Regions from separate parts of the Streptomyces zaehneri genome, predicted to be linked through region 2. Evidence: riboswitches for the same ligand, from Rfam matches in the RefSeq annotation. Region 2 holds a riboswitch; the other holds the start of a gene.
What was found. A riboswitch is a leader RNA that binds a small molecule or an ion and turns the genes downstream of it on or off. The one in region 2 is predicted to bind glycine.

Region 1 (11,934 bases), on a different contig from region 2:
CGACGGCGATCGCCGCGCCCTGTTCGGGGGTGCGCACGCCGCGGAAGCCGTTGAGGTCGGTGGCGACGTAGCCGGGGCAGCCGGTGTTGATCAGGATGTTCGTGCCGCTCAGCTCCCGGGCGTATTGGAGGGTGACGGCGTTCAGGAACGTCTTCGACGGCGCGTACGCCGCGGACACCGGACCTGCCGTCCGCTCGGCGGCGGGTCCTGACTGCCGGGTGAGGGAGCCGACGCCGCTGGACATGTTCACGATCCGTGGTGCGGCGGAGCGGCGCAGCAGCGGCAGCATCGCGTTGGTGACGCGGATGACGCCGATCACGTTGGTGTCCACGACCGTGTGGATGGTGGCGGGGTCGATCCGGGTGGGCTCCTGGGGCATGTCGCCTGCGATGGCGGCGTTGTTGACGAGCACGTCGAGGCGTCCGGCCTGTTCGTCGATCAGCCGTGCGGCGGCCCTCGCGCTCGCGTCGTCGGTCACGTCCAGCGGTACGGCGAACGCGTCGATGCCCGCGGCGCGCAGTTTCTCCACCGCGACGCTTCGGCGCCGGTCGTCGCGGGCGCCGACGCCGACGCTCCAGCCGAGGGTGCCCAGGCCCGCAGGTCCGCGACCATGCGCAGTTGTTGCATTTCGTCGCGCTCGGCAGGCCTGTGCGGTCTCACCGGAGTCGTGCCGAGCCCAACCGCACGGTGACCTCGCCGCCGTGCCCGTGCTGGACGCGCCGACAGTGACCACCGTGATCGCCTGGCCACCGCACAGCCGGTCCAGGGCCGTCGCCGACCTCATCCGGACTGCGACACGCCTCCCGTAGCTCCCACCCGCCCGGCCGGGCTCCGCCCGTAGTGGCCCGGCTCGGGCGGCAGATCGCCGTGGCCCGGCTCGGGCGGCAGATCGCCGTGGGTGCACGCGGCTGGTGTCAGCCTGCGCGAGCAGGTGAGGTCTCTCTCGACCACTCACACCTTCGCATCAGTCACCTAGACGATCCGCAGGGGGTGGTGCGGTCCGTCCGGCAGCTCGACCGTGATCGAGTCCCCGGGCCGCACCACACCCCCGCTGAGCACCACACTCATGATCCCGGACCTGAAGGCCGGCCGTCCGTCCGGGCCCCGCCCGACGACCTGCTTCATCAGGCCCCTGCGGAAGTCGTCGATCTGCTTGCAGGGATTGCGCAGCCCGGTCACCTCGACCACGGCCTGTCCGCCGAGCCGCAGCCGCGTCCCGGTGGGCAGCCCGAGCAGGTCGATCCCGCGCGTGGTCACGTTCTCCCCGAGCTGTCCGGCGGCCACCTCGAACCCGGCCGTACGCACCTCCTCGAACAGCTCCTCGTGGATGAGGTGCACCTGCCGCAGATTCGGCTGCGAGGGATCCTTCTCCATCCGGAACCGGTGCTTCACCGTGGCCCCGGCATGCACGTCCCCCACCACCCCGACCCCGGCGACCAGCGTGACGCTCTCCCGGTTCGGCTTGGTGAAGGAGTACGTCCCGCTGCTGCTGACAGCGCTGACCGACCCGCTCATACGGCGAAGCTCCCCTGTCCCCGCGACCCGCTGCCGGGTCAGCACTCGATGATGTTCACCGCCAGCCCGCCCCGGGCCGTCTCCTTGTACTTGACGCTCATGTCCGCGCCCGTTTCCTTCATCGTCTTGATGACCTTGTCCAGGGACACCTTGTGCGAACCGTCGCCGCGCATCGCCATCCTGGCCGCGGTGACCGCCTTCACCGAGGCCATGCCGTTGCGCTCGATGCACGGGATCTGGACCAGGCCGCCCACGGGGTCGCAGGTCAGGCCGAGGTTGTGTTCCATGCCGATCTCGGCCGCGTTCTCGACCTGCTCGGGGGAGCCGCCGAGGACCTCGGCCAGCGCGCCCGCCGCCATCGAGCAGGCCGAGCCGACCTCGCCCTGGCAGCCGACCTCGGCGCCGGAGATGGAGGCGTTCTCCTTGAAGAGCATGCCGATCGCGCCGGCCGCGAGCAGGAAGCGGACCACCCCGTCCTCCTTCTCCCCCTCGGAGGCGCCGCCGGCCACGAAGTTCACGTAGTAGTGCAGGACCGCCGGGATGATGCCGGCCGCGCCGTTCGTCGGGGCCGTCACCACCCTGCCGCCGGCCGCGTTCTCCTCGTTCACCGCCATCGCGTACAGCGTGATCCACTCCATGGAGAGCGCCAACGGGTCGCCCTCCGCCCGGAGTTGACGTGCCGTCATGGCCGCCCGGCGGCGGACCCGCAGGCCGCCGGGCAGGATGCCCTCGCGGGACATGCCCCGGGACACACAGGCCTGCATCACCCGCCAGATCTCCAGCAGGCCGTCCCGGATCTCGTCCTCGGTGCGCCAGGCGCGCTCGTTCTCCAGCATCAGCGAGGAGATCGACAGGCCGGTCTCCTTCGCCAGCCGCAGCAGCTCGTCGCCGGTGCGGAAGGGGTACTTCAGGACCGTGTCGTCGAGTTTGATGCGGTCCGCGCCGACCGCGTCCTCGTCCACGACGAAGCCGCCGCCGACCGAGTAGTACGTCTTCGCCAGCAGCTCGGCGCCCTGGGCGTCGTGGGCCCATATCGTCATGCCGTTGGCGTGGTAGGGCAGGGCCTTGCGGCGGTGCAGGACCAGGTGGTCGTCGTAGGAGAACGGGATCTCGTGCGAGTCCAGCAGCCGCAGCCGGCCGGAGACCTTGATCTGCTCCACCCGGTCGTCCGCGCCCTCCACGTCCACCGTGCGCGGCGAGGAGCCCTCCAGGCCGAGCAGCACCGCCTTCGGCGTGCCGTGGCCGTGGCCGGTCGCGCCGAGCGAGCCGTACAGCTCGCAGCGCACCGACGCGACGGAGTCCAGCAGACCCTCGCCCCGCAGCCGCCGGGCGAACATGCGGGCCGCGCGCATCGGGCCGACCGTGTGGGAGCTGGACGGGCCGATGCCGATCGAGAACAGGTCGAAGACCGAGATGGCCACGGGGAACTCCTCAATGCAGGGTGGTGCGGGGTGCCGCCCACACCTCTCAGTGTGCGCGGCACCCGGGAAAGGGAACTACTTGCCCAGACCGGGATACAGCGGGTGCCTGTCGGCCAGGGCCGTGACCCGGGCCTTGAGCGCCGCCGCGTCGGCCGCAGGGAACGGGGACGGCGCCTTCAGCGTCTCGGCGATCACGTCCGCGACCTCGGCGAAGTCCTCGGCGGTGAAGCCGCGGGTCGCGAGGGCGGGCGTGCCGATCCGCAGTCCGGAGGTCACCATCGGGGGGCGCGGGTCGTTCGGGACCGCGTTGCGGTTGACCGTGATGCCGACCTCGTGGAGCCGGTCCTCGGCCTGCTGACCGTCCAGCTCGGACTCGCGCAGGTCGACCAGGATCAGGTGCACGTCGGTGCCGCCGGACAGGACGTTCACCCCGGCCGCGCGGGCGTCCGGCGAGGTCAGGCGCTCGGCGAGGATCTTCGCGCCCTCGACCGTGCGGGCCTGACGCTCCTTGAAGTCCTCGCTCGCCGCGACCTTGAAGGAGACCGCCTTGGCCGCGATCACGTGCTCCAGGGGGCCGCCCTGGAAACCCGGGAACACGGACGAGTTCAGCTTCTTCGCGAACTCCTTCTTCGCGAGGATGATGCCGCCGCGGGGGCCGCCCAGCGTCTTGTGGGTGGTGGACGTGACGACGTCGGCGTACTCCACCGGGTTCGGGTGGAGACCTGCCGCGACCAGACCCGCGAAGTGGGCCATGTCGACCCACAGGAAGGCCCCGACCTCGTCCGCGATCCGGCGGAACTCCGCGAAGTCCAGCTGCCGCGGGTACGCCGACCAGCCCGCGATGATCACCTTCGGGCGGTGCTCCTTGGCGAGCCGCTCCACCTCGGCCATGTCGACCAGTCCGGCGTCGTCCACGTGGTAGGCGACCACGTCGAACTGCTTGCCGGAGAAGTTCAGCCGCATGCCGTGGGTCAGGTGACCGCCGTGCGCCAGGTCCAGGCCGAGGATCGTGTCACCGGGCTGGGCCATCGCGAACAGGGCGGCCTGGTTGGCGGAGGCGCCCGAGTGCGGCTGCACGTTGGCGTACTCGGCGCCGAACAGCTCCTTGATCCGGTCGATCGCGATCTGCTCGGCCACGTCGACGTGCTCGCAGCCGCCGTAGTAGCGGCGGCCCGGGTAGCCCTCGGCGTACTTGTTGGTCAGGACCGAGCCCTGCGCCTCCATCACCGCGAGCGGAGCGAAGTTCTCCGAGGCGATCATCTCGAGCGTGGACTGCTGGCGGTTCAGCTCGGCGTCGACCGCGGCGGCGATCTCCGGGTCGAGCTCGTGCAGGGGCGTGTTCAGGACGGACATGCGTCTACGACTCCTCAGCCGGCGGTGAAGGCGGTGTATTCGTCGGCGGTGAGCAGGTCGTCCTGCTCGCCCGCCGTGCGTACCTTGAACAGCCATCCGCCCTCGAAGGGGGCGGAGTTCACCAGCGCCGGGTCGTCGACGACGTCCTGGTTGACCTCGACGATCTCGCCGGAGACCGGCGCGTACAGCTCGCTGACCGACTTGGTCGACTCCAGTTCGCCGCAGGTCTCGCCCGCGGTCACCGTGTCACCGACCTCCGGGAGCTGTACGAAGACCACGTCGCCGAGCGCGTTGGCCGCGTGCTCCGTGATGCCGACCGTCGAGACGCCGTCCTCGGCGACCGAAAGCCACTCGTGCTCCTTGCTGTAGCGCAGCTGCTGGGGGTTGCTCATGGCTTGAATTCTCCTGTACGCGGGAGGGTGCTGGTGAAGGGGGGACTGCTGGAAACGCACGTGAGCAGCGGAAATGTGCCCAGGGTCACGTGCGGGCGGGCGTCAACGCGCCCAGTGTCTACTTCCGGCGCTTGTAGAACGGCAGCGCCACGACCTCGTACGGCTCGTGGCTGCCTCGGATGTCCACGCCGACGCCCGTGGTCCCCGGCGCCGCGTGGGCGGCGTCGACGTACGCCATCGCGATCGGCTTGCCGAGAGTGGGGGAGGGGGCGCCGGAGGTGACCTCGCCGATCACCTCGCCGCCGGCGACGACGGCGAACCCGGCGCGCGGGACCCGACGGCCCTCGGCGACCAGGCCGACGAGGACGCGAGGGGGCTGCGAGGCGGCGCGCTCGGCGGCCGCCTCCAGCGCCGTACGTCCGACGAAGTCGCCGTCCTTGTCGAACTTCACCACCCGGCCGAGCCCCGCGTCGAACGGGGTGAGGGAGGTGCTCAGCTCGTGCCCGTACAGCGGCATGCCCGCCTCCAGGCGCAGCGTGTCCCGGCAGGACAGACCGCAGGGCACCAGTCCGACTCCCTCGCCGGCCTTGGTCAGCGCCTGCCACAGCTCGACGGCGTGCTCCGGCCGGACGAACAGTTCGAAGCCGTCCTCGCCGGTGTAGCCGGTGCGCGCGACGAGGGCGGGAACGCCGGCGACGGTGCCGGGCAGACCGGCGTAGTACTTCAGGCCGTCCAGGTCGGCGTCGGTGACGGCGGCGAGGATGCCGGGGGACTCGGGGCCCTGCACGGCGATCAGGGCGTAGGCGTCGCGGTCGTCGCGGACCTCCGCGTCGAAGCCCTCGGCGCGCTCGGTCAGCGCGTCCAGCACGACCTGCGCGTTGGAGGCGTTGGCCACCACCATGAACTCGGTGTCGGCCAGCCGGTAGACGATCAGGTCGTCCAGGATGCCGCCGTCCGGCCGGCAGATCATCGTGTAGCGGGCGCGGCCGTTCCTGACCGCCCCGATGTTGCCCACCAGGGCGAAGTCGAGAAGGGCGGCCGCCTGCGGGCCGGTGACGGTGATCTCGCCCATGTGCGACAGGTCGAAGAGCCCGGCCCGGGTGCGGACGGCGTGGTGCTCGTCGCGCTCGGAGCCGTAGCGCAGGGGCATGTCCCAGCCGGCGAAGTCGGTCATCGTCGCGCCGAGCGCGCGATGCACCGCGTCGAGGGCGGTGTGGCGCTGCGCGGCGGTCTGGTCGGATGCGGGGTCGGTACTGCTCATCGGGCGTTCGTCTCCCAAGGCATGACGGCACGGCGAGGTCGTTCCTCCCCATCTGTCATCGGAACCTGAGAGGTTCGCCATGACAACCCGCGACGGGATCGGTCATGACTTGCACCTTGGGTGGAGCCACTGGAGACAGCGGCCCGCTTTTCAGATGTGCCTCGCCCGCGCGGTAACGGGGCCTGAGAGATTCAAGGGAGGGACTTGCTCCTTCGGCGCCCCAGCGAAGCTGCTGCTGAGGACTCTCCCGCGCGGATTCAAACGGCCGGTATGCAGTTGGCGCGGCCATCATTGCACGGCTCGCCCCGATCACGGCAGGCCGCATCTGTAACCGGCTTGTGTCGGTACGCGCACGAAATCGCCGGGCGTGGCGCATTACCTTCTCTTTACGCTCGGTGGGGATGAGGACACCATCTGACCCCAGGGGAGGACGATCACGGTGAACAGGTCGACCAGGGCAAGGCCCACCGCATTCGCGACCGGCTCGGGGATCGCGCTGCCCGCGCAGCCCGTCGCCCCGGCCCGGGAGGCGGCCGGCCCGCAGTCGGCGCCCGTCGTCCGCGACCTGCGGGAGCGGGCCGGCCGCAGCCCGCACGGCCTGCTCTTCGGCCCCCGTGACCTGGTCGTGGTCACGGGTCTGCCCGGCAGCGGCAAGTCCACCCTCATGCGGCGGACCGTGCAGGGCATCCGCGTCGACTCCCAGGACACCCGGGACCGCTGGGACGCCCGTGCCCCCCGCTTCCTGCCCTACGGCCTCTACCGCCCCCTGGTCCGGCTCGCCCACTACGCCGGACTGCGCCGGGCGCTGCGCAGCGGCGAGGGCGTCGTCGTGCACGACTGCGGTACCCAGGCCTGGGTCCGTGACTGGCTGGCCCGCGAGGCCCGCCGCCGCGGCGGCACCCTCCACCTGCTGCTGCTGGACGTCGCCGCGGACACGGCCCTGGAGGGGCAGCGCGAGCGCGGCCGGGGCGTCTCCCGGTACGCGTTCCTGCGCCACCGCCACGCCGCCGCCCGGCTGGCGTGCTCGGTGGAGAAGGGCCGGCTGCCCCAGGGCTGCGGCTCGGCGGTCCTGCTCGACCGCGCGGCGGCCGACACACTGCGCCGCATCGGGTTCACGGGCTGAGGGCTCGGGCGCGGCCCCCGGTACCCGCTAGCCTTTCAGCCACAACGGAGTGAGCGGTTCTCAGCAGGCGGTAGGCAGATGGATTTCCCCCCGGCGAACTTTCCGACGGACTTCTCCGCGGACTTTCCGGCGCAGGCGCACCCCCATCCGCACGGCGGATGGCCCGGCAACGAGCTGGAGGAGGTGCTCTCCGTCTCCCTCGGCGTGCCGGGAGCCGGCGGCCGGATCGTCGAGGTGCTCGGACGCAGCTTCGTCTGGGTGCCGCTGCCCGGCGGCGGCGGCCCGCACAGCGGCCCCCTCGACCTGCCCACGATGGAGATCGAGGGCCAGGTGTACGTGCCGGTCTTCAGCTCCGAGGAGCAGTTCCGGCAGGTCGTCGGCTCGCACATGTCGTTCACGATCGCGCCGGCGGTGGAGTTCGCCCGGGGACTGCCCCCGCAGGTGGGCATCCTGGTGAACCCGGACGGTGTGGTCGGCGTCCCGCTGCCCCCGCCCGCCGTGGCCGAGCTCTGCCGGGCGGGCCGCACTCCGCTGGACGGCACCGCGGCCGGCGGCCGGGTCCGTCTGTACGAGCCCGACTGGCAGGACGACCCGATGGACTTCCTGGCCGCGGCCTCGGCCGAGTTCGAGGCCACGGGCGTGGTCCGCACGGCCCGCCGCTGCCTGGCCGCCATCGAGACGGCGGACCCGGTGATGTTCGTGGGAGTGGAACTCTCCCGGCTGGAAGGCGACCTGAGGGCCCTGCCGTTGGAGGCCCTGGGCAGGGCTCTGGGCAGGACCTCGGCCCCCTGGCCGGTCAACCTGGTCCTTCTGGACGTCGCCCAGGACCCGGTGGGCGACTGGCTGAGAGCCCGCGTCCGCCCCTTCTACACGAGGGACCGGTGAACCCGCCCGAGGGGCACGGGGCCGTGTCCGGGTGCGGCTGTGCCGCGGGGCACGCCCGGCCACGCGGGATCCGCGGCCCGACGATCGCAGCGGGCCCCGCGCTCTCAACGGCCGGACCGGCGGAGCGCCTAAGCTGGACTCCGACGCGGGGCAACTTCTCGAAGGGGCGATAAAAAGTGAGCGCTGGCACTGCCGCGACCGGCTCGGTCGAGCACATGCTGCGCCAGGTCACGCCCGGGCGCTACGACGCCTACGAGGCGCTCCTGCGCGCGCTCGCGACCCCCTCCTCCGGCCAGGTCTGGATGCTGCTGTGGCACGGCCAGGCCGGCTCCCCGGACGCCCAGTACGGAAACATGGAGGTCGAAGGGCACGGCTACGCCCCCTGCGTCACCTCCGCCCAGGAACTCAGCGCGAGTGGCTGGAACAGGTCGTACGAGGTGGTCGACGGGCTCGACGTGGCCCGCACCCTCTACCCCGACCACTACGGCCTCTGGCTGAACCCGCACGCCCCCGGCGGCGGGGTCGGCATCCCGTGGCTGGACCTGCGCCGGATCGCCACCGGCCTGGAGCGCCAGCCGGCCGGGCCGCTGCGGCTGTCCGAACCGGGCATCGAGATCCCGCAGTTCTACGCCCTGCTCGCGCAGAACGCCCACCGTACCCCGGCGGTGCGCGCGTTGCGTCGCGCCTGGGTGCAGCCGGCACTCGGCGCGCCCTATCTGGCCATCGGGCTCGACGTGTACGACTCCTCCCCGCAGGCCGTGGACGCCGTACGGGCGATGATGCAGCAGTCCATCGGGGCCGTGCCGGACGGGCTGCCGGTGTCGACGGTCGCCATGACGGACGAGTACGACCCCGTCGTGATGTGGATGCGCGCCACCGCCCGGCCCTTCTACGACCGCGAGGCGCACGCACCTGCCCCGGCCCAGGCTCCCGCCGGCGGCTACGGCTATCCGCCCACCGGACGTTACTGACGGCCGAATCGGGTCCTGCCGCGAGGTGGGGGCCGGATGTCTTCGCGCGTAGATGGCGACGATTGGTACCGGTTTTGTCCGATCTGGGCCAATAAGTCAGTGTCCGGGGGCCGTTACCCGCCGTCCGGATAACGGAACCCCTCTACCCGGATCACGTTTACGCATCCATTCACTGCCAAGTCTGGCTACAGATCGCCAAACCGTTGAAGACTCCGGCGTCAGGGGACTTATCCCCTGCGTATTACGGACTGATCACGCCGCTACAGCGGCAAGTGCGGGCCGGCTACCGCCGGTTGAGAGGGGTCCCTGCCAGATGACGGCACCATTGCACGAGCCGACCGCGGAAGCGGCCCCGAGCGCGGCCGAGGAAGCGTCGGTCGCCACCAGCGGCGCCAAGGCCGTTCAGGGCCGTTCCCTGGGCCGGATCGCCTGGGAGCGCCTCAAGCGGGACAAGCTCGCCCTCACGGGCGGCGTCGTCGTGCTCGTCCTGGTCGTGGTCGCGCTTCTCGCGCCGGTCATCACCGGGCTGCTCGGGCAGGACCCGAACGAGTACCACGAGAGCCTCATCGACCCGCTCTTCGGCACGCCCACGGGCTCCCTGGGCGGCGTCAGCGGCGACCACCTGCTCGGTGTCGAGCCGGTCAACGGCCGCGACATCTTCGCCCGCATCCTCTACGGCGCCCGGATCTCGCTGCTGGTCGGCTTCCTGTCGGCCGTGGTCGCGGTGATCCTCGGAACGGTGCTGGGCATCCTCGCCGGCTTCTTCGGCGGCTGGGTCGACTCCCTCATCAGCCGGGTGATGGACGGTCTGCTCGCCTTCCCGCAGCTGCTCTTCATCATCGCGCTGGTCTCCGTCATGCCGAACGACCTGCTCGGCCTCTCCGGTTCGAGCGTGCGTGTCTTCGTGATGATCCTGGTCATCGGCTTCTTCGGCTGGCCCTACATCGGACGCGTGGTGCGCGGCCAGACGCTCTCGCTGCGCGAGCGCGAGTACGTCGAGGCCGCCCGATCGCTGGGCGCGGGTCGGCTGTACATCCTGTTCAAGGAACTGCTGCCCAACCTGGTCGCCCCGATCGTCGTGTACACGACGATGATGATCCCCACCAACATCCTCACCGAGGCGGCGCTCAGCTTCCTGGGCGTCGGTGTCAAGCCGCCCACCGCCTCGTGGGGGCAGATGCTCTCGAGCGCGATCGACTACTACGAGTCCGACCCCATGTACATGGTGGTCCCGGGTGTGGCGATCTTCATCACCGTGCTGGCCTTCAACCTCTTCGGTGACGGCGTCCGGGACGCGCTGGACCCGAAGGCCTCCCGCTGATCCGCCCCGACGGGGATCCGCGAACACAGCGAGCCGCAGAACCGCCGAACACACGGCGCCCCAACCGTCCCGTGGTCTTCACACGGGGTATCTCTCATCTATCCGGAGGATCCGAGATCGTGACTACCCAACGCACCTCAGGGCGGCGGAAGCAGGCATTTGCCGCTGCTGCCGCGGTCGCCGCGCTGCTGACCACGGCGGCGTGCGGCGGCGGTGGAGACGACGGCGACAAGGGCTCGAGCTCCGGTGCCGCCGGCTTCGACGCCGCGAACAACAAGGTCGCCCAGGCCTCCGCCGCCAAGAAGGGCGGCACGCTGAAGTTCGGTGCCGCGCAGGACGCCGACTCGTGGGACACCACGCGTGGCTACTACGGCATGATGTGGAACTTCGCCCGCTACTACAGCCGTCAGCTCGTCACCAACAAGGCCGAGCCGGGCGCCGCGGGCGCCGAGGTCACTCCGGACCTCGCCACCGAGACCGCGAAGGTCACGGACGACGGCAAGACCTACACGTACACCCTGCGTGACGGCGTCACGTGGGAGGACGGCAAGCCGATCACGTCCAAGGACGTGAAGTACGGCATCGAGCGCGTGTGGGCGCAGGACGTGCTGTCCGGCGGTCCGACGTACCTGAAGGACGTGCTGGACCCCAAGGGCGAGTACAAGGGCCCGTACAAGGACACGTCCGCGGACAAGCTGGGTCTGAAGGCGATCGACACGCCCGACGACAAGACCATCGTCTTCCACCTCCCGCAGGCCAACTCGGACTTCGAGGAGATGCTGGCCCTGGTCTCGGCCTCGCCGGTCCGCCAGGACATGGACACCAAGTCCAAGTACGGCCTGAAGCCGTTCTCCTCGGGCCCGTACAAGTTCGCGTCCTACAGCCCGGGCAAGGACCTCAAGCTGGTCCGCAACACCTCCTGGAAGCAGGCCTCGGACCCGATCCGCAAGGCCTACCCGGACCAGATCACCATCCAGTTCTTCTCGGACGCCAACCAGCTCGACCAGCGTCTGATCAGCGGTGACCTGGACCTCGACCTGAACCAGACCGGCATGTCGCCGCAGGGCCGCACCACCGCCCTGAAGCAGCACAAGGCCAACCTGGACAACCCGGTCACCGGTTACGTCCGCTACGCGGTCTTCCCGCAGAGCGTCGCGCCGTTCAACAACATCGAGTGCCGCAAGGCCGTCATCCTCGGCGCCGACCACGTGTCGCTCCAGACCGCCCGCGGCGGTCCGGTCGCCGGTGGTGACATCGGCACCAACATGCTGCCGCCGTCCGTCCCGGGTGCCGAGGGCCAGAAGTACGACCCGTACGAGATCTCCGGCGCCAACAAGAGCGGCAACGAGGCCAAGGCCAAGGAGGCCCTGAAGGCCTGCGGTCAGCCGAACGGCTTCAAGACCACCATCGCGGTGCGTAACAACAAGCCGGTCGAGGTGGCCACCGCCCAGTCCCTCCAGGCGTCGCTGAAGAAGATCGGCATCACCGCCGAGATCGACCAGTACGACGGCTCGCAGACCGCCGGCATCATCGGCAGCCCCTCGAACGTGAAGAAGAAGGGCTACGGCATCATCATCATGGGCTGGGGTCCCGACTTCCCGTCCGTCCAGGGCTTCGGTCTGCCGCTGTGGAACAGCAAGTACATCTCCGAGAGCGGTAACAACAACTACGCGCTCATCAACGACAAGACGA
Region 2 (11,934 bases):
CGGGTCCTGGAAGAGCCGGGTGAAGTTGTCGCCGCCGATGTAGTCGTCGGGCATGCCGAAGCCGCCCCAGCGGAAGAACGAGGCGTACAGCGCGAACAGCATCGGCAGCAGCACGAGCGTGCCGAACAGCACCAGCGCGGGCACCTGGAAGCCGACGGCGGTGAGCCAGTGCCGCGCCCGCCGCCGCGCCCGGCTCCGGCCCGAACCGGCGGACGGGGGCGGCGGGCCGACGTCCGGGCCGCTGCGCTTGTCCGGAAGGAAGGTGGAGGTCATCGCCTGCTACTGCTCTTCCTTCGCGACCTTGGTGATCGACTCGGTGACCTGCTGAGGCGATTTGGACCCGGCTATGAGGGCGGCGACGCTGTCGTTGACCTCCTGGCCGAGGGCCGGCGCGTAGGCCTGGTCGAGGTAGAGCTGGAAGCCGGTGGCGGCCTTCAACTGGGCCTGTACGGCCTTGATGTTGGGGTCGGCGATGGCGCTCTCGGCGGCCGGCACGACGGGCAGCACCCCGGTCTTCTTGACCAGTTCGGTGTCCGTGGCGGCGGTGGCGAAGAACTTCAGGAAGTCGACGGCCGCCTGCGGGGCGTCCTTGCGCAGGGCGTGCCCGCCGCCTCCGCCGAACACCTCGGTGATCACGCCCTTGCCGCCGTCGACCGCCGGGAACGGGAAGAAGCCGAGGTTCGCCCCGAGCCCCTTGCCCGCGTCGGCCTCCACCACCGGCGCCCACTGGCCCATGAGTTCCATCGCCGCCTTGCCGTTGCCGACGGCGGCGGCCTGGCCGGTGGGGCTGGAGTAGGCGGCGCCGAGGAAGCCCTTCTGGAACGGCTGGAGATCGACCAGGTCCTGGAGGTGCTGCCCGGCCTGCACGAACCCGTCCCCGGTGAAGTCCTTGTCGTCCCCGGCCGTGCGCAGGGCGTCGACACCGGCGGTGCGCATCGCGAGATACGCCCAGTAGTACATTCCGGGCCACTTCTCCTTGCCCGCCAGCGCGAGCGGGGTGATCCCGGCGGCCTTCAGCTTGCGCACCGCGTCGAGGAAGCCGCTCCAGGTGGTCGGGGGAGCACTGATTCCGGCCTGCTTGAAGAGCGCCTTGTTGTACCAGAACCCGATCATGCCGATGTCGAACGGGACACCGTACGCCTTCTTGTCGAGCAGGTAGGGCTCGCGGGCGACCGGCAGCAGGCCGTCGCCCCACTCCTTCGTCCGCTCCGTGAGGTCCTCGACGAGCCCGGCGTCGACCTGTTGCCGCAGGACACCGCCGCCCCAGGTGTGGAAGATGTCGGGCAGCTTCCCGGAGGCGGTGAGCGCCGTCATCTTCGACTTGTAGGCGTCGTTCTCCAACTGCACGATCTTGATCTTCACCTTGGGGTTCTGGGCCTCGAACTGCTTGGCGAGACCGGCCCAGACGTCCTTGGTCGGCTGGGTGGTGGAGATGTTCCACCACTCGATGGTGGTCGTCCCCGACGACCCTCCGTCCGAGTCGCCGCCGCAGGCGCTCAGTGCCGTCATGCTCAGACCGGCCGCGGCGGAGGCCGCCAGAAAGCCGCGGCGGGAGAGTGCCGGGTCGCCCATCATGCGCTCCTTGATAGATCGAAAGTTTCGAACCAGATCCAGAAAGCTTCGCTGCTGCCGCACCCTAGAGACACCCTCCGACGGGTGGCAACCCCTTGAACACAGGGAATCCGGGGGTCTTTTCACGGGAGAAGGCTCAGGGAGGCGTCATGCGCCCTCGAAACATTCGGATCAATCGGCGAACATTACGAAGCGGGCGGGGCAATGATCCGGCGGCTGGAAACAAACCAGGCGGTGTGTCACGCTGCGTGTCCACCCCGCGACCAGTCTTAACGGAAGCTTGACGCCGTGCCGCCCGTGATCCAGGGGCCCAGGCGTCACTCTCCGCTTACGCTGATTCCGCCGTCCGCGTGATGGCCGAAACCACACGCCGATCCGTACCTCAGGAGCGCCCGATGGCCACCGCCGAGCACCCTCCTCCCGGCCGCCTGCGCGCCTGGATGCTGGAGGGCCTGTCCGACATGGGCAAGGGTCACGCTCACCAGGCGACCCCGGACACCGAGCCCGCGCCCGAGCACAAGGGCCAACGCTGGTACCGGGTGATGTGTCTGACCGGCGTCGACTACTTCTCGACCCTCGGCTACCAGCCGGGCATCGCCGCCCTCGCGGCCGGCCTGCTCTCACCGGTGGCGACGATCGTGCTGGTCATCGTCACCCTGGCGGGCGCCCTGCCGGTCTACCGGCGCGTGGCCGAGGAGAGTCCGCACGGCGAGGGCTCGATCGCGATGCTGGAACGGCTGCTGTCCTTCTGGAAGGGCAAGCTGTTCGTCCTGACCCTGCTCGGGTTCGCCGCCACCGACTTCCTGATCACGATCACCCTGTCCGCGGCGGACGCCTCGACCCACCTGGTCGAGAACCCCCACCTCACCAGCGCCCTGCACGGCAGGCAGATGGTGATCACGCTCGTCCTGGTCGCCCTCCTCGGCGCGGTGTTCCTCAAGGGGTTCCTGGAGGCCATCGGCGTCGCGGTCGCCCTGGTCATCGCCTACCTCGGCCTGAACGTCGTCGTGGTGGTCGTCGGCCTGTGGCACGTGCTCACCGAGGAACATGTGGTCACCGACTGGACCGCCGCTCTGACCGCCGAGCACGGCAACGCGTTCGCGATGATCGGCGTCTCACTTCTGGTCTTCCCCAAGCTCGCGCTGGGCCTGTCCGGCTTCGAGACCGGCGTCGCGGTCATGCCGCACGTCCAGGGCGACCCGGACGACACCGCGGAGAACCCCAGGGGCCGTATCCGCGACACGAAGAAGCTGCTGACGACCGCCGCCCTGATCATGAGCGTCTTCCTCATCGCGACCAGCTTCATCACCACGGTGCTGATCCCCGAGAAGGAGTTCGAGTCCGGCGGCCAGGCCAATGGACGCGCCCTCGCGTACCTCGCCCACGAGTACCTGGGCAACGCCTTCGGCACGGTGTACGACGTGTCGACGATCGCCATCCTGTGGTTCGCCGGCGCCTCCGCGATGGCCGGGCTGCTGAACCTGATGCCCCGCTACCTCCCCCGCTACGGCATGGCCCCGCACTGGGCCCGCGCCGTCCGCCCGATGGTCATCGTCTTCACCCTCGTCGCCTTCCTGGTCACCTGGATCTTCGACGCCGACGTCGACGCCCAGGGCGGCGCCTACGCCACCGGCGTCCTGGTCCTGATGTCCTCGGCGGCGATCGCGGTGACCATCGCCGCCCGCCGCGCCCGGCAGCGGGGCTGGACGGCCGGCTTCGCCGTGATCTCGGCGGTCCTGCTCTATGTGACCGTCGTGAACGTCATCGAGCGCCCCGACGGCGTGAAGATCGGCGCCTGCTTCATCGCGGGCATCATCCTGGTCTCGCTGCTGTCCCGGCTGGCCCGAGCCTTCGAGCTCCGGGTGACCAGCGTGACGATGGACCCGATGGCGGAACGTTTCATCCGGGACATGGCGAGCCGCAAGATACGGTTCATCGCCAACGAGCCCGACCAGCGCGACAAGGCCGAGTACCGCGACAAGATCGAACAGATCCGGCAGGACAACGACATCCCCGGGGAGGATTTCGTCTTCGTCGAGGTCACCGTCGTCGACCCCTCCGAGTTCGAGTCGGGCCTGACCGTACGCGGCGAGGTGCTGCACGGCCGCTACCGCGTCCTGACCCTGGAGTCCTCCTCCATCTCCAACGCCCTGGCCGCACTGCTGCTGCACACCCGTGACTCCACCGGCTGCATCCCGCACATCTACTTCGAGTGGACCGAGGGCAACCCCTTCGCCAACTTCCTGCGCTTCTTCCTGTTCGGCCAGGGCGAGGTCGCTCCGGTCACCCGTGAGGTCCTGCGCGAGGCCGAACCGGACCGCGACCGCCGCCCCCGCGTCCACACCGGCTGACCCGTCCCGGACCGTCGTCCCCAAGGCGACACGAGACGACGGGATCCGACCCGCCCGACGCCGCCAGGACGACGCATACCCGCACATAACGCCCATAAGGCGACCTGCGGCCTACCGTTGACGCTCATGAGCCTGAGCATCCGCAACCAACTCCCCGGCACCGTCACCGCCGTCCGGCCCGGCGAGGTGATGGCCACCGTCAAGATCCGTCTGGACGGCGGCCAGGACCTCACGGCGGCCATCACGCTGGAGGCCGCGAACGAACTCGCCCTCGCCGCCGGCACCGCCGTCCGCGCCCTGGTGAAGTCGACGGAGGTCTCCCTGTCCACCGGCCGGGTCGACGGCCTCTCGATCCGCAACCAGCTCACCGGCACGATCACCGGCCTCCTGACGGGCGGGGTCATGGCCTCGGTGAGGGTCTCCATGGACGGGGCCGATCTCACCGCGGTGATCACCGAGGAAGCGGCCACCGACCTCGGCCTCTTCGTCGGCTCCGACGTCATCGCACTGATCAAGGCGACCGAGGTGTCCCTGGCGACGGCTTAGGCCGTGTCCGCAAAGTCCCGCCTGGCTCGCGACGCCCGGCACACGCTCCCCCGGAGGGGCGACCCCCAGCCGCGTCGTCGGGATCGCCCACGTACACCCGGTACGAGGGCGACCCTCCGCCTCGCGATCGCACGCACCGGACGCCGCGAGCCCTGCCCCGCGGGCAGACGGCGCTGCTTTGCGGACACACCCTGGCACGCGTGAGGGCCCCCGCCCGGAACGGACGGGGGCCCTCACGCACCGGCTCAGTCCTCGTACGCGTCCAGCGGCGGGCAGGAGCAGACCAGGTTCCGGTCGCCGAAGGCCTGGTCGATCCGGCGCACCGGCGGCCAGTACTTGTCGGCGGCCGACACACCGGCCGGGAAGACGGCTTCCTCACGCGTGTACGCGTGCTCCCACTCCCCGCCCAGCGCGGCCGCGGTGTGCGGAGCGCCGTGCAGCGGGTTGTCCTCGGCCGGCCACTCGCCCGCCCCGACCTTCTCGATCTCCGCACGGATGGCGATCATCGCCTCGCAGAAACGATCGATCTCGATCAGGTCCTCGGACTCGGTCGGCTCGATCATCAGCGTCCCGGCCACCGGGAACGACATCGTCGGCGCGTGGAACCCGTAGTCGATGAGCCGCTTGGCGACGTCGTCGACGCTCACGCCGGTCGCCTTGGTCAGCGGCCGCAGGTCGATGATGCACTCGTGCGCGACCAGCCCGCCCGGCCCGTTGTAGAGCACCGGGTAGTGCGGCTCCAGCCGCTTGGCGATGTAGTTGGCGCTCAGCACGGCCACCTGCGTGGCCCGCTTGAGCCCCTCGCCGCCCATGAGCCGCACGTACGCCCACGAGATCGGCAGTATCCCGGCGGAGCCCCAGGGAGCCGCGGAGACCGGCCCCACCCCGGTGTCCGGCCCGGCGGCGGGCTGCAGCGGGTGGTTCGGCAGATACGGCGCCAGGTGCGACCGTACGGCCACGGGTCCGACGCCCGGGCCACCGCCGCCGTGGGGGATGCAGAACGTCTTGTGCAGGTTCAGGTGCGAGACGTCACCACCGAAGTGCCCCGGCTTGGCGAGACCGACGAGCGCGTTGAGGTTGGCGCCGTCGACGTACACCTGCCCGCCCGCCTCGTGCACCTGGGCGCAGATGTCGGCGACATGCTCCTCGAACACCCCGTGCGTCGACGGGTAGGTGATCATCAGCACCGACAGTTCGTCCCGGTACCGCTCGATCTTCGCCCGCAGGTCCTCGACGTCGATCTCGCCGTCCTCGGCGGTCTTCACGACGACGACCTTCATGCCCGCCATCACGGCACTGGCCGCGTTCGTGCCGTGCGCGGAGGACGGGATGAGGCACACGGTCCGCTGCTCGTCCCCGTTGGCCCGGTGGTAGCCGCGGACGGCGAGCAGCCCGGCCAGCTCGCCCTGCGACCCGGCGTTCGGCTGGAGCGACACCTTGTCGTACCCGGTGACCTCGGCGAGCCGCTCCTCCAGCTCGCGGATGAGCGTCAGGTAGCCCTCCGCCTGCTCGGCCGGCGCGAAGGGGTGCAGCTGCCCGAACTCGGGCCAGGTGACCGGCTCCATCTCGGTGGTCGCGTTGAGCTTCATGGTGCAGGACCCCAGCGGGATCATGCCCCGGTCCAGCGCGTAGTCCCGGTCCGCGAGCCTGCGCAGGTAGCGCAGCATCGCGGTCTCGGAACGGTGCTGGTGGAAGACGGGATGCGTCAGGATCGCGTCGGACCGCAGCAGTCCGGCGGGCAGGCAGTCTGCGGTGGCCGCGTCGAGCGCCTCGATGTCGCCGTCCACCCCGAAGGCGGCCCAGACGGCGGACACCTGCGCCCGCGCGGTCGTCTCGTCGCAGGCGATCGACACCTGGTCGGCGTCGACGAGGTGCAGGTTGACCCCGAGCTCCCGCGCGGCGGCGACGACCTCGGCGGCCTTCGCCGGCACCCGCACGGTCAGCGTGTCGAAGTACGACCCGTGCACGACCTCGACGCCGCCGGCCTCGAGCCCGGCGGCGAGGATGGAGGCGTACCGGTGTGTGCGCAGGGCGATCGCCCGCAGCCCGTCCGGACCGTGGTAGACGGCGTACATCCCCGCCATCACCGCCAGCAGCACCTGCGCCGTGCAGATGTTGCTGGTGGCCTTCTCGCGCCGGATGTGCTGCTCACGCGTCTGGAGCGCGAGCCGGTAGGCCTTGTGCCCGTCGGCGTCCACCGACACGCCCACCAGCCGCCCGGGCAGGCTGCGCGCGAACTGCTCGCGGACGGCCATGTAACCGGCGTGCGGCCCGCCGAAGCCCATCGGCACGCCGAACCGCTGCGTCGTACCGACGGCGATGTCCGCACCCAGCTCGCCCGGCGACTTCAGCAGCGTCAGCGCGAGCAGATCCGCGGCGACGGTGACGAGCGCGCCGAGCCCGTGCGCCTGGTCGACGAGCGCCTTGAGGTCACGTACCGCACCGGAGGCGCCGGGGTACTGGACGAGCACGCCGTTGATCTCCCGCGCGGCGATCTCCGCCGGGATCCCGTCGCTCAGGTCGGCGACGACGATCTCCACGCCCGTCGGCTCGGCGCGGGTCTCGATCACGGCGATCGTCTGCGGAAGCGCGTCCGCGTCGATGAGGAAGAGGCCCTTCTTGTTCTTCCCCATGCGCCGGGACAGCGCCATCGCCTCGGCGGCCGCCGTGCCCTCGTCGAGCAGCGACGCGCCGGAGGTCGGCAGCCCGGTGAGGTCGGCGACCACGGTCTGGAAGTTCAGCAGCGCCTCGAGCCGGCCCTGGGAGATCTCCGGCTGATACGGCGTGTAGGCCGTGTACCAGGCCGGGTTCTCCATGACGTTGCGCAGGATGACGGGCGGGGTGAACGTCCCGTAGTAGCCGAGGCCGATCATCGAGTCGAGGACCTGGTTGCGGTCGGCCAGCGAGCGCAGCTCGGCCAGCACCTCGGCCTCGGTGCGCGCGCCCGGCAGGTCAAGCGCGTCGGCGTTCTTGATCACATCCGGGACCGCGGCGGCGGTGAGCTCGTCGAGCGAGCCGTAGCCGACCTGTGCGAGCATCTTGGCCCGCGCTTCGAGGTCGGGCCCGATGTGGCGCTGTTCGAAGGGAATTCCCTGCTCGAGCTCTGTGAGCGGAATGCGGTGGGCGGTCATTACGGAGGCCTCCTGGTCTGACACGACCTTCGAGGGTCACCACGGTGGGTACCCGGACGGCCTCCCCCTCTGTCATCTCAACCTGAGAGCTTCACCGGGTCGCCCGAGGGCACCCCGGCTTTCACCGTCGGTGAGAGCGGAAGCCGTCGACGCCGTCGACACCCGCCCTGCTTTCCAGAGTGACCTCGTCCGTGCGGTACGTGAGCCTGAGAGATTCCGGGGAGGATTTGCTCCTTCGGCGCCTCCGGTGATGTCCGGAGGACTCTCCCGCGCGGTGTCAGCAGCCGTTGTCAGACTACCAGCGGGGTCCATGAGACTCGCTCGAGTGGCCGCTCGTCCCAATCTGCTCTTTTGTAGTGCTTACGGATGAGTTGCGACCAAGTGGAGGGCCCGTGCAGAGCGACATCGATCCGCGCAACCTGATCGGCCGCAAGGCATTCGACCGCAACGGCACCAAGATCGGCACGGTCGACGAGGTCTACCTCGACGACGCCACCGGAGTTCCGGAGTGGGCGGCCATACGCACCGGTCTGTTCTCCCGTGACGCCTTCGTCCCTCTGGAGCCCAGCCGGCTGGTCGAGGGCACTCTGCGCATCCCCTTCGAACGGGCCCTGATCAAGGACGCTCCCGACTTCGGCGTGGGCCGCCACCTCTCCCCCGAACAGGAGCTCCAGCTCTACCACCACTACGGCCTCGACGTGGGCGCCGCTCCCCCGCTCCCCGATCGCGACTTCGGCCGGCTGGCGGGTACGGACGACAGCTGAAGCCCCTCGGCCCCTCAGCCGCAGGCCTGAATGAGCGCCCGGAGAATCCCGGCGGGGTCGTACAGCGGCCAGGCGCCGTCCGTGACGACTCTTCGGGTGCCGCCGTCGACCGGATCGGTCCGCGCCCAGTGGGCGGAACCGACGCCCACCTCGACCTCCAGACCGGAGGCGGTCACATACCGCCATTCGGTGACGGGGCCCCACTCCTGAACCCGGACCACCTCCCCCAGAGCCAGCTCACGCGCCCACCCGTCGTCCTGCGCGTACCGGGCGGGCGCCGTCGACAACACCACGAGGTCCACATCCGAGTCGGGACGCGCGGCCCCGCGCGCAAAGGACCCGACGAGCAGCAGCCCCACCACGTCGCTCCGGTTCCCGGCCCACCGGGTGACCCGGCCCACCACCCGGCACACCTCCGCTTCGCGCTCCGGCGACACCCCGGCCGGGTCCGCGAACCGGCCTCCGTGCAGCTTCATGCAGCTCCCCATCCGTCACCGGTGTCACCCTTCTCGGGACACCGCCACCGCTCCGACGCACCCCACACTTCGTACCGCTTCACTCTGTGTAACTGATCGGCCTCACGCGGAGTTCCCGGGCGCCACCCCCGACGGCCTCGCCTCCGGATACGGCAAGCCTCCCGCCGTCCCGCCGTCGTCCTCGGGTCTTCGTCGCACCAGCGGCAACGGATCCGCCGGCTCCAGCCCCGGATCGTCGGTCCTGAAGGTGCGCACCCGTCCCGGCTCCGACTCGGGCGTCTCGAACCGAACGGTGACCCGGCCCAGCCCGCTGCCCTGCACCCATCCGTGGCCCAGCTCGGCATGCCGCACATCGTGTCCTGGGCGCCACTGGCGCTCGACCGGCACCGGCACCTCGCTGACGGGCTCGTCCGCGAGTTCCTCCTCGGGACCGTCCGCCCGGTCCTCGGCGGCCTGCGCGAACAGATCCTCCTGTGTGAAGTCCGCCAGTCCGCTGACGCCCACCCCGAGCAGCCGCACCCCGCCCGTCGTGTCCACCGAGTCGAGCAACCGGGCAGCCGCCTCCCGGACCACCGCCGGATCATCGGTGGGCCCGCGCAGGGTCTCGGACCGGGTGAGAGTGGAGAAGTCGTACCGCCGCACCTTCAGCACGATGGTCCGCCCCGACAGACCGGCGCCCCGCAGTCTGCGCACACACCGGTCCGCGAGCCGCTGCACCTCCAGCTCCACCCGGACCCGGTCGTGGATGTCCACGTCGTACGTGTCCTCGACCGACACCGACTTGGCCTCCCGCTCGGCCACCACGGGCCGGTCGTCGCGGGCCAGCGCCATGGCGTACAGCGCGTGCCCGTGTGCCTTGCCCAGCAGCCGCACCAGCTCGTCCTCACCCGCCTCGGCGATCTCGTCGATCGTGGTGATCCCGGCCCGGCGCAGATGGTCCCCCGTCGCCGGACCGACCCCCGGCAGGGTCCGCACCGACAGCGGGCCGAGCAGGGCCCGCTCGGTTCCCGGCTCGATGAGCACCAGCCCGTCGGGCTTCGCCTGCTCCGAGGCGATCTTCGCCAGCATCTTGCAGGAGGCCAGGCCCACCGACCCCGTGAGCCCGGTGACGGCCCGTATGTCCGTGCGCAGCCTGATCCCCGCCAGCCGCGCCGACTCACCGTCCCAGGCCGCTCCCCCGGCATCCAGGTCCACGAAGGCCTCGTCCAGACTCAGCGGCTCCACCAGCGGCGACAGCGCCCGCAGCAGCCCCATGACCTGCTCGCTGATCGACCGGTAGAACGCGAAGCGCGGAACCAGATACGCCGCGTTCGGAGCCCGCCGGCGCGCCTGGGCCATGGGCATCGCCGAGTGCACTCCGAAGACCCGCGCCTCGTAGGAGGCGGTAGCGACCACTCCACGGGGCCCCAGACCACCCACGACGACGGCTTTCCCGCGCAGGCTCGGCTTGGACGCCTGCTCCGCCTGGGCGAAGAAGGCATCCATGTCGAGATGCAGGATCGTGGGCGTGTTTCTCACATGTCCGATGCTGCACCACGCCACTGACAATGACGTCGTACGGCCGCCCCTCGCGTCCTGGGAAGGGTGTCAGACCGCCCGGTTGCGCCGACGGGCCAGTTCGTCCGCCGGATTGTGCCCGACGAGCGTCTCCCCGGTGTCGACACGCTCCCCGTGCAACTGCGACAGCGCGCTCTCGACGTCCCGCCACACCACGCCCACAGCGATCCCGAAGATGCCCTGACCGCCCTGGAGCAGCGCGTGGACCTCGTCCGGCGAGGTGCACTCGTAGACGGTGGCGCCGTCACTCATCAGCGTCATCCGCTCCAGGTCACTGAATCCGCGCTCCCGCAGATGCTGCACGGCGGTGCGGATGTTCTGGAGCGACACCCCGGTGTCGAGGAACCGCTTGACGATCTTCAGGACGACCACGTCCCGGAAGCTGTACAGCCGCTGCGTGCCGGACCCGTGGGCGGGCCGCACGCTCGGCTCCACCAGCCCGGTGCGGGCCCAGTAGTCCAGTTGCCGATAGGTGATCCCGGCGGCCGCGCAGGCCGTCGGACCGCGATAGCCGATCTGCTCGGACGCCATGGACGTCGCCCCTCCGCTGCTCGGCACGGCCGCCGGTCGCTGCGGAGCGTGGTCGGCCGCGCTGCTCTGCTGGGGGTACCCCCTGTTCGAGCGTGCTGGAGAGCCCGGGGAAGGGTACGGACCGCTCCCCCCGACACCGAGTCCGGGGGCACCCCCAGCCGTACCGTCGCCGCTGCTTCTCACGCCGACCTCCGTCCTTGACCTGCCTTGTCGACGGTAGGCAGTCACCAGGGGTGCGTCAACGATCGCCACACTCGGCACGCCGAGTGATAATCACCCTGAGAGTGGTTTCCCGCACCCCGTCGCGGGGAAAGGCTAGCCGAATGCGCTGAGAAGTAGCCGTAGGACGCTCTCACTCGCCGTTGGCATTTGCCGAAAACAGCGCGGGCGTCCCCGTGCAGGACGCCCGCGTTCCGCGCATGTGCCGACTACTGGTTGCTGGTGCCGAAGTCCTCGGGCGAGATCTGGTCGAGGAACTCGCGGAACTTCTCCACCTCGTCCTCCTGCTCGTCCGGGATGGCGATCCCCGCGTCATCGAGGACCGTGTCACTGCCGTAGATCGGTGTCCCCGTGCGCAGCGCCAGCGCTATGGCGTCCGACGGACGCGCGCTCACCTCGACCCCGCTGGCGAAGACCAGCTCCGCGTAGAAGACGCCCTCCCGCAGGTCCGTGATGCGCACCTCGGTGAGCTCCTGGCCGACGGCCTCCAGCACGTCCTTGAACAGGTCGTGGGTCAGCGGTCGCGCGGGAGCCATGCCCTGCTGGGCGAAGGCGATCGCCGTCGCCTCGCCCGGTCCGATCCAGATGGGAAGGTAACGGTCGCCTCCCACTTCACGCAGCAGCACGATCGGTTGGTTGGAGGGCATCTCGACCCGGACACCTACGACATCGAGCTCGTTCACACAGCAACCCTAGGCCGTGCCCGGGACGTTTGGGTAGTCGGGCCGGGAACGGGTGACCGATCCGCCCAGGGCGAAACCGCCCGCTCAGGGCAGTCGGACCCCGA

Region 1: it holds a riboswitch for glycine, as region 2 does, so the genes downstream of both, gcvT (glycine cleavage system aminomethyltransferase GcvT) here and gcvP (aminomethyl-transferring glycine dehydrogenase) in region 2, are expected to answer to the same signal.

Annotation. Positions count from the first base shown of each region.
Region 1 is NZ_JASTTJ010000001.1:332,459-344,392, forward strand. It holds gene QQM72_RS01495 (SDR family NAD(P)-dependent oxidoreductase) at 1-784, opposite strand, end outside; gene QQM72_RS01500 (MOSC domain-containing protein) at 973-1,515, opposite strand; gene QQM72_RS01505 (L-serine ammonia-lyase) at 1,554-2,936, opposite strand; gene glyA (serine hydroxymethyltransferase) at 3,012-4,289, opposite strand; gene gcvH (glycine cleavage system protein GcvH) at 4,304-4,681, opposite strand; gene gcvT (glycine cleavage system aminomethyltransferase GcvT) at 4,800-5,942, opposite strand; glycine riboswitch at 5,985-6,102, opposite strand; glycine riboswitch at 6,103-6,202, opposite strand; gene QQM72_RS01525 (AAA family ATPase) at 6,376-7,065, shown strand; gene QQM72_RS01530 (enhanced serine sensitivity protein SseB) at 7,144-7,950, shown strand; gene QQM72_RS01535 (enhanced serine sensitivity protein SseB C-terminal domain-containing protein) at 8,166-8,921, shown strand; gene QQM72_RS01540 (ABC transporter permease) at 9,235-10,242, shown strand; gene QQM72_RS01545 (ABC transporter substrate-binding protein) at 10,362-11,934, shown strand, end outside.
Region 2 is NZ_JASTTJ010000002.1:615,076-627,009, forward strand. It holds gene QQM72_RS05545 (carbohydrate ABC transporter permease) at 1-273, opposite strand, end outside; gene QQM72_RS05550 (extracellular solute-binding protein) at 280-1,572, opposite strand; gene QQM72_RS05555 (APC family permease) at 1,968-3,923, shown strand; gene QQM72_RS05560 (TOBE domain-containing protein) at 4,050-4,469, shown strand; gene gcvP (aminomethyl-transferring glycine dehydrogenase) at 4,715-7,600, opposite strand; glycine riboswitch at 7,785-7,880, opposite strand; gene QQM72_RS05570 (PRC-barrel domain-containing protein) at 7,993-8,364, shown strand; gene QQM72_RS05575 (nucleotidyltransferase domain-containing protein) at 8,379-8,840, opposite strand; gene QQM72_RS05580 (DNA polymerase IV) at 8,943-10,358, opposite strand; gene QQM72_RS05585 (MerR family transcriptional regulator) at 10,428-11,111, opposite strand; gene QQM72_RS05590 (bifunctional nuclease family protein) at 11,357-11,830, opposite strand; gene ftsR (transcriptional regulator FtsR) at 11,915-11,934, opposite strand, start outside.